2 regions of the Janthinobacterium sp. SUN206 genome follow, and region 2 is predicted to be linked to the other one. Evidence: predicted binding sites of a transcription regulator. Region 2 holds the regulator's gene; the other holds the start of a gene.
What was found. Region 2 encodes sigma-54, which starts transcription at its own class of promoters, with help from an activator protein. Its sites were predicted from a motif close to TGGCANGNAANCTGCTTT; they were not measured.

Region 1 (4,491 bases), on a different contig from region 2:
GCCGAGAACCAGTCCAGGTTCGGGAACATGTTCTTGATTTCCCACATGACCGTCTCCAGGCGCTCGGCGATGTCGAACATTTTCGTGGAACCGGCTTCCTGCGACAGCGAACGGGCCACTTCCTTGATGACTTTATTGCGCGGATCGGAAATCGTGTAGACGGGGTGACCGAAGCCGATCACCACTTCCTTGTTGGCCACGCGTTCGCGAATGTCCGCTTCCGCTTCATCGGCGTTGTCGTAGCGTTTCTGGATATCCAGCGCCACTTCGTTCGCGCCGCCGTGTTTCGGGCCGCGCAGCGCGCCGATGGCGCCCGTGATGGCCGAGTGGATGTCCGAGCCCGTGCCGGCGATGACCCGGCTGGTGAAGGTCGAGGCGTTGAATTCGTGTTCCGCGTACAGGATCAGCGAGGTGTGCATGGCTTTTTCCCACGACGCCGATGGTTTTTCGCCGTGCAGCAGGTGCAGGAAGTGGCCGCCGATCGAGTCGTCGTCCGTTTCCACTTCGATGCGCTTGCCGTTATGGCTGTAGTGGTACCAGTACAGCAGCATGGAGCCGAACGACGCCATCAGACGGTCGGCGATGTCGCGCGCGCCCGGGGCGTTATGGTCGTCTTTTTCCGGCAGGGTGCAGCCCAGCACGGACACGCCCGTGCGCATCACGTCCATCGGGTGGGCGGCGGCCGGCAGCGCTTCCAGCGCCAGTTTCACTGCCGACGGCAAGCCGCGCAGCGATTTCAACTTGGCCTTGTAGCCTTTCAGTTCAGCGGCTGTCGGCAGCTTGCCGTGCACCAGCAGGTAGGCGATTTCCTCGAACTCGCAGCTGTCGGCCACGTCCAGGATGTCATAGCCGCGGTAATGCAAATCGTTGCCGGTCTTGCCGACCGAGCACAGCGCCGTATTGCCGGCGGTGACGCCGGACAGGGCGACGGATTTTTTAGGCTTGAAAGTGGCGGCTTGCGGTGCGTTCATTGATTTCTCCAAAAATTGACTAGTCTCGGTTGCATCACTGCGGGGCCGGCATGCGGCCCCTGCTTCTTTACTTTTCTTTACTTATTTCTTTTGCGCGGCGAACAGCGCATCGAGCTTTTGCTCGAAATCGTGATAATTGATCGATTCATACAGCTCCATGCGCGTCTGCATGGTGTCGACGACGTTCTTTTGCGTGCCGTCGCGGCGCAGCGCCTGGTAGACGTTTTCCGCCGCCTTGTTCATGGCGCGGAAGGCCGACAGCGGATACAGGGCCAGGCCCACGTGGGCGCTGCGCAGTTCGTCCAGGGTGAACAGCGGCGTGGCACCGAATTCCGTGATATTGGCCAAAATCGGTACGTTGACGGCCTTGGCGAACGTGGCGTACATGTCCAGGTCCGTGATGGCTTCCGGGAAGATCATGTCGGCGCCCGCTTCGACGCAGGCGACGGCGCGTTCCAGCGCCGCTTCCAGGCCATCGACGGCCAGCGCATCGGTGCGCGCCATGATGACGAAGTTCGGGTCCGTGCGCGCATCGACAGCCGCCTTGATGCGGTCGACCATTTCTTCCTTGCTCACGATTTCCTTGCCCGGACGGTGGCCGCAGCGCTTGGCACCCACCTGGTCTTCGATGTGCAGGCCGGCCGCGCCGAACTTGATCATCGATTTCACCGTGCGCGCCACGTTGAAGGCGGAAGAACCGAAGCCCGTGTCGGCGTCGACCAGCAGCGGCAGGTCGCACACGTCGGTGATGCGGCGGATGTCGGTCAGCACGTCGTCCAGGCTGGAAATACCCAGGTCGGGCAAGCCCAGCGAGCCGGCCGCGACGCCGCCGCCGGACAGGTAGATGGCTTTATAGCCGGCGCGCTTGGCCAGCAAGGCGTGGTTGGCGTTGATGGCGCCGACGACTTGCAACGGGGATTCTTCCTGGACGGCCTTGCGGAATGCGGCACCTGCGGAGTATTGAGTCATGTGTTCACCTTATGGGTTTCGGATGGTCCCGAATGTTTCACGGAGTGGCTATGAACATCAGTATTGCAAATGCCGTGCCAGGCCGACGCGGCCTGGCGAAAAACACGTGACGGCAGAGTGAAAACAGGCGACAAGGGGCCAGCCAGCGCTGCTCCGGGACTGTCACGCCAGGGAACAACGATGTCACGTTTGTCCTGTGCGATGTTTCATTATCGCTTCATAATTTCATTTTGAAACATAGCATTGAAACATGCAACACCGCTGACTGAAAAGATGGGGGCAGGCACAGGCGCCGCCGGTCGCGCGCAAAAAAAACAGCCGGCGGATGCCGGCTGCGGGAACACTGAAAGAGTAAAGAACTAGGCCAGCCGCACCAGCGGGTTGGCGATGATGTTGTCGATCTGGCGCACGGCTTCTTCGCAGGCGGCGGCAATGGCGCCCTCCTCGTCGTCGCGCACGAATTGCATGGTCGAGCCTTCGAATACTTCCAGGCCTTCGGCCGTGGCGCGCTCGATGTCGCAACTGGCCGACCATTTGCCGTCGGTGGTGGGCACGGCCAAGGGAACGATTTCCCAGCCTTTATAGTGAATTTTAGAACTGCTATCCATGGGTGCCTCCTTCGTGACTGACTCAATAGTGGAAATCGTAGCATGAAGCGCGGCTGGCAGCGACGTGTTTCACGCGCCAGCCGTGGTCAGGCTCACTTTCGGGCTAAACGATTTACGCTGGCTCAAGGGCGCAGCAGATTATCGACTTCCGTCCTGGCCACTTGCAGGCCCGCCGTGCAAGCCGTTTCGGGGGCCGCGTAGCCGCCCAGGGTGCGGCTGCGCGTGATCGCCTGCGCTTCCGGCTCGCCTTCGCGCTGCAGGCGGTAGGTAAAATCCCATAAATCGTCGTTATCCTTTTGCGGGGTCACGGAAATCGTAAAACCGCGGTACTGTTCGCTGCGTGCAGTGATATCGTTCATGAATTCCTCCTTGGAAGAATGAGGTTACCATGCTGCAAGCGCCGGGGTGCGCACGGCTGTGACGGCCGCATGCCTGCTTCCTTATCTGTTTTTCGCATGTTAAATGTTAATTTGCAACATTTTTTTAGCGAACTCTGGCGATATAATGCCATTCCCTGTCCGCCCATTGCCCTCCCTTGCCGCCGTGATGACTCCACAAATCCAAGCTTTCTTCGATCCCGCCACCGCCACCGTCACCTATATCGTGTATGAGGCCGATGGGCGGGACTGCGCCATCATCGATTCCGTGCTCGACTACGATCCCAAGGCGGGCCGCACATCCACCGCCTCGGCCGACAAGGTGATCGCCTTCGTGCGCGAGCACGGCTTGCAGTGCCGCTGGCTGCTGGAAACCCATGCGCATGCGGATCACCTGTCCGCCGCGCCCTACCTGCAGCAGCAGCTGGGCGGCGACGTGGCCATCGGCGCCGCCATCCAGACGGTGCAGCAGGCCTTCGCCGCCGTCTACCACCAGGGTGCGGCCAAGGCCGACGGCTCGCAGTTCGACCAGCTGTTCGCGCCCGACCAGGTATTCCATATCGGCGCATTGGAAGTGCGCGCGCTGCATGTGCCCGGCCACACGCCGGCCGACCTGGCGTACCAGATCGGCGACGCCGTGTTTGTCGGCGACACCCTGTTCATGCCGGACGTGGGCTCGGCCCGCTGCGACTTTCCCGGCGGCTCCGCTGCGCTGCTGTACCGCTCCGCGCAGCGCCTGCTGTCGCTGCCGCCGCAGACGCGGCTGTTCATGTGCCACGACTACCCGCCCAACGGCCGCGCGCCGCGCTGGGAAGTGACGGTGGCCGAACAGCGCGCCGGCAACATCCACTTGCGCGACGGCATCACGGAAGAACAATTCGTGGCCATGCGCACCAGCCGCGACGCCACCCTGGACATGCCGACATTGATCCTGCCCGCCATCCAGGTCAACATCAACGCGGGCAAGCTGCCCGAGCCGGAAGACAATGGCGTGCGCTACCTCAAAATACCGCTGAACGCGATCTGATTCCCCCGGCATTCCCCGCCCGCCGCGCTTCCTTTCTTGACACCAAGCAAGTCCCACCTCAGGCAATCCGCATACAGTGCAGATTGCCTGAGTTCGCTTGGGCGCCGCTTTTCATCTTTAACGTTGACGGAGCGCCCGCATGTCGCCCGACCCTACGCTAGCTGGCAATTGCATCCTGCTCGCCGAAGCCGAAGGCACGACCTTGTTCAGCCATGCGCTGCTCCAGGCCGTCACGCGCCTGCCCCGTCCCGGCATCGTCATCTTCGTGCATGGCGTCAATTCCGATGGCGAATGGTATGAGCAAGCCGAACAAGGGCTGTGCGCCGGCCTGAATGCGCGCCTGAGACGCCGCGACGAAGATCTGGCGATCCCGGGCCCGGCAGCCGGACAGATGCAGTCCGCCACCTACGCGCGCGAATTGACGGATGACGGCTTCCTCAATCCCAAGCGCAACGCCACTACCTTCCGGCATCCACCAACTTTGCGCTGAGGACTGACGGTGCATAAATTCATTGCCACGCCGCGCCAGCGACTGACCT
Region 2 (4,491 bases):
GTGATGAACAAGAATGGCCAGGACATCACGGCCAGCAAGCATCTGGATGAACCCGACTATTTCATCACCAATTTCAGCATGGTGCGCATGGACTTGACGGGCAAGCCCAGCTACATCGTGTCGGGCACCAAGCTCACGCATTATCCGCTGGACGATTCGTCCGATATCGACCAGCCTTTCGTGCGCAAGCTCACGCCAGGCATGCCGCCGATGAACATGAATGCGGAATTGGCGCATATCGACCAGGACAATACCCGGCTGCAACTGCACCGCAAGGTCGTGATCGACCGCGTGGCCAGTCCGAAGGCGCAGAACCTGACGGTCAAGACGGAAGCGCTGACGGTGTTCCCGGACGAGGAAAGAATGGAAACGGACGTGCCTGTCGATATCCTGACGGGCGCCTCGCGCATCAATGGCGTCGGCATGAAGGCGAATAACGCCACCGGCGTGGTGGAAGTGCAGAATGCGCTGCGCATGGTCCTCCCGCCGAAACCGCGCCCGGCCGCGGCGGCAAAATGACAGAATGAAACAAGGAAACCATACTATGAAGAACATCTTGCTGTTGACCGTATTTTCGCTGGCCATCATGGGCGTGGCGCATGCCGAGAAGGCCGATTCCGAGAAGGAAGCCGTCATCACGGCACGCAGCGGCCACGTCGATGACGTCAAGCAGGTGCGCACCCTGACGGGCGACGTCGTGCTGGTCAAGGGGACCCTGACCATGAAGGCGGGCCGGGCCCTGATCACGGAAGATCCGCAAGGCTACCAGTTCATCACCTTCTGGGCCGATCCCGGCAAGCTTGCGACCTTCCGCCAGAAGCGCGATGGCGCGGGCGACCTGTGGGTCGAAGGCGAGGCGGAGCGCGTGGAGTACGACAACAAGACGGAAGTGGTGAAGCTGTTTTCCAGAGCCAAGTTGACGCGCCTGGAAGGCGCGAAAGTCACCGATGTGGCCAATGGCGCTTTCATCTCGTATGACAGCCGCAAGGAAGAATTTGCGATGGAAAATTCCAACAGCGGCACCAGCACCGCCGATGGCGGCAGCGTGCGCATGGTGATCCAGCCGAAGACCAAGGCGCCGGCAGCGGAGAAAGCGCCGGCCACGCCCGCGCCAGGAAAGAAATAATGGAAAATACACGTTGCGGCAGCACCCTGATCGTTCGCGGGCTGCAAAAAACCTATGGCAAGCGGCAAGTCGTGCATGATGTCTCGCTGCAAGTCGAATGCGGCGAAGTGGTGGGCTTGCTGGGCCCGAACGGCGCCGGCAAGACCACCTCGTTCTATATGATCGTCGGCCTGGTGCCGTCCGATGGCGGCAGCATCGATATCAGCGGCGTGGATATCTCCAGCCTGCCGATCCACCGCCGCGCGCAGATGGGCCTGTCCTACCTGCCGCAGGAAGCGTCCGTCTTCCGCAAGCTGACGGTGGAAGACAATATCCGCGCCGTGCTGGAAATCCAGACCGTCGAAGGCCGCCCGCTGACGAAGGCCGAGATCGAGGAGCGGCTGGATAAATTGCTGGCCGACCTGCAGATTGAAAAGCTGCGCGAGAACCAGGCGCTGTCCCTGTCCGGTGGCGAACGCCGCCGCGTGGAAATCGCCCGCGCGCTGGCCACCGATCCCCGTTTCGTGCTGCTCGACGAGCCGTTCGCCGGCGTCGATCCGATCGCCGTGATCGAGATCCAGCGCATCGTGCGTTTCTTGAAGGAGCGCAATATCGGCGTGCTGATTACCGATCATAATGTGCGTGAGACGCTGGGTATTTGCGACCGCGCCTACATCATCAACCAGGGCTCGGTGCTGGCGTCGGGACGCCCCGACGACATCATTGCGAACGAGTCGGTACGCCGGGTCTATCTGGGCGAACACTTCCGCATGTAAGCCAATGAAACAATCATTGCAGCTGCGCACTTCGCAGCACCTGGCACTGACGCCGCAGTTGCAGCAATCGATACGCCTGTTGCAATTGTCTACCCTGGAATTGCACCAGGAACTCGAGCAATTGCTGACGGACAATCCCTTGCTCGAACGCCTCGACGATCCGCTCGACCGTTCGCTGCGCCTGCTGTCCGACGGGGCCTTGAGCTCCACGGCCGCGCCGGCCGAAGCGCCGCCCCAGCCGCCAGGCCAGGAGGCGCCCGCGGCGCCGGCCGAAGGGGAAGCGTTTGACGGCGAGGGGGGCGACAGCCCGGCCGCCGCGGACGGCGGCGACAGCGACTGGAGCGAGGCGAGCCGGGGGAAGGCGCCCGACGACGACGATTCGCGTCCGCAATTGGAGGCCCATCACTGCACCCTGCGCGAACACCTGATGGAGCAGATGCGCGTGACGGTGCTCGAATTGCGCGACCGCGCGCTGGTCGAGCTGATCATCGACGCGCTCGACGACAATGGCTACCTGGAAGAGTCGCTCGACGACATCCTGGCGCGCCTGCCGGAAGAGCTGGAAATCGACGCCGACGAGATGCGCACGGCCTTGTCGCTGCTGCAAAGTTTCGATCCGCCGGGCGTGGGCGCGCGCAACGCGTCCGAATGCCTGGCCCTGCAAATCAAGCGCTTGCCGCACATCGCCATGGTGACGCGGCGCATGGCCCTCGTCATCGTGGAAAAGCACCTGGCCTGGTTTGCCCAGCGCGATTTCAACAAGTTGAAAAAAGCCCTCGATTGCGACGATGAAGACTTGCGCGAAGCGCAGACGGTGATTCGCCAGTGCAATCCGCATCCGGGCGCCGTGTTCGCCTCGGACGTGTCCGATTACGTGGTGCCCGACGTCGTCGTCAAGCGCGCGCGCAATGGCTGGCAAGTCACCCTGAACAACGACGTCATGCCGCGCCTGCGCGTCAACGCCATGTACGCCAACTTGCTCAAGCAGGGCAAGGGGGAGGGCGCCATGGGCGCACAGTTGCAGGAAGCCAAGTGGCTGATCAAGAATATGCGCCAGCGCTTCGACACGATCCTGCGCGTGGCGCAGGCGATAGTAGAAAGACAAAAGAACTTTTTCTCGCATGGGGCCGTTGCCATGCGCCCCCTTGTGCTCCGTGAAATAGCTGATACACTGGGTTTACACGAGAGTACTATCTCGCGGGTAACAACTCAAAAGTACATGCTGACCCCGCACGGCATGTTCGAGTTGAAATATTTCTTTGGTAGCCACGTCGCCACCGAAGCGGGGGGCGAAGCGTCATCGACGGCGATACGGGCATTGATCGTGCAACTGACAGGAGCAGAAGACCCTAAAAATCCTTTATCCGACAGTAAGATTGCGGACATGCTGGGGGAACAAGGCATGGTGATTGCGCGACGTACTGTTGCCAAATACCGGGAAGCATTAAAAATTCCGCCAGTGAGCCTGCGTAAGTGTTTGTAAGTTTTTTTCGGTTCCTCTGCGGGCCGGATAGGATGGACCGCACGAACCCGATCATCTTTAGGAGTGTGTATGAATCTCACCATCAGCGGACATCATCTCGAAGTGACACCAGCCATCCGTGAATACGTACAAACGAAGCTGGAGCGCGTGAAACGTCATTTCGATCAAGTCATCGATATCGCCGTGATTCTGACCGTGGATAACCTCAAAGAGAAAGAAAAACGTCAAAAGGCTGAAGTCAACCTGCGTTTGAGCGGCAAGACTGTCTATGTGGAAAGCTTGGCGCACGACCTGTACGCCGCGATCGATACGCTGATCGACAAGCTCGATAGGCAAGTGATGAAATACAAAACCAAAGTGCAAGGGCACGGTAAAGAGGCGATCAAGCATCTGCCAGACAACTCCGAGGAAGAAGCCGTCGTCGCCGTCTAAGGCCACCCGCTTCCAGCAGTTGTGATCAACTAAGGGCGCACATTGCGCCCTTTTTTGCGCCCAGCGGAACGCAATGTTCCCCGCGCAGGCATTAGAATATTCGCACTTTCACTTCTTTCCTGCCTGCCATGAGCGACTTCGTCCAGACTTCCATCCGCAACCGCACCGGGCACATCGTGCTCGACCGTCCGAAAGCCTTGAATTCCCTGTCGCTGGAGATGGTGCGCGCCCTGAGCGCGGCCCTGCTGGCCTGGCGCGACGATCCGCAGGTGGACGCCGTCGTGATCCGCTCCAGCAGCGACAAGGCCCTGTGCGCCGGCGGCGACATCCGTTTCTTTTACGATGCGGGTCTGGCCACGCCGCAAGGCGGCAGCGCCTTGCTGGAAGATTTCTTTACGGAAGAATATGCTTTAAATCATTTAATTCATTTCTACCCGAAACCGTATATCGCCGTGATGGATGGCGTGGTGATGGGCGGCGGCATGGGCGTGGCGCAAGCCGGGCCAGGCAACCGCTTGCGCATCGTGACGGGCCGCACGCGCATGGCCATGCCGGAAGTCAATATCGGCCTGTTCCCGGACGTGGGCGGCAGTTATTTCCTGTCCCGCCTGGCTGGCCAGCTGGGCCTGTACCTGGGCTTGACGGGCTTGACGATCAACGCGGCCGACGCCCTGTACACGGGCCTGGCCGATGTC

Region 1: a site for sigma-54 is predicted at 2,003-2,020, ahead of prpB (methylisocitrate lyase). Genes of this name have one in related genera too.

The regions. Positions count from the first base shown of each region.
Region 1 covers NZ_JAPWIB010000001.1:1,503,695-1,508,185, forward strand. The annotation lists gene prpC (2-methylcitrate synthase) at 1-971, opposite strand, end outside; gene prpB (methylisocitrate lyase) at 1,053-1,940, opposite strand; gene O3300_RS06725 (hypothetical protein) at 2,300-2,548, opposite strand; gene O3300_RS06730 (hypothetical protein) at 2,671-2,907, opposite strand; gene O3300_RS06735 (MBL fold metallo-hydrolase) at 3,095-3,952, shown strand; gene O3300_RS06740 (hypothetical protein) at 4,092-4,442, shown strand.
Region 2 covers NZ_JAPWIB010000003.1:607,340-611,830, forward strand. The annotation lists gene lptC (LPS export ABC transporter periplasmic protein LptC) at 1-519, shown strand, start outside; gene lptA (lipopolysaccharide transport periplasmic protein LptA) at 545-1,126, shown strand; gene lptB (LPS export ABC transporter ATP-binding protein) at 1,126-1,881, shown strand; gene O3300_RS19725 (RNA polymerase factor sigma-54) at 1,886-3,364, shown strand; gene hpf (ribosome hibernation-promoting factor, HPF/YfiA family) at 3,434-3,796, shown strand; gene O3300_RS19735 (enoyl-CoA hydratase/isomerase family protein) at 3,925-4,491, shown strand, end outside.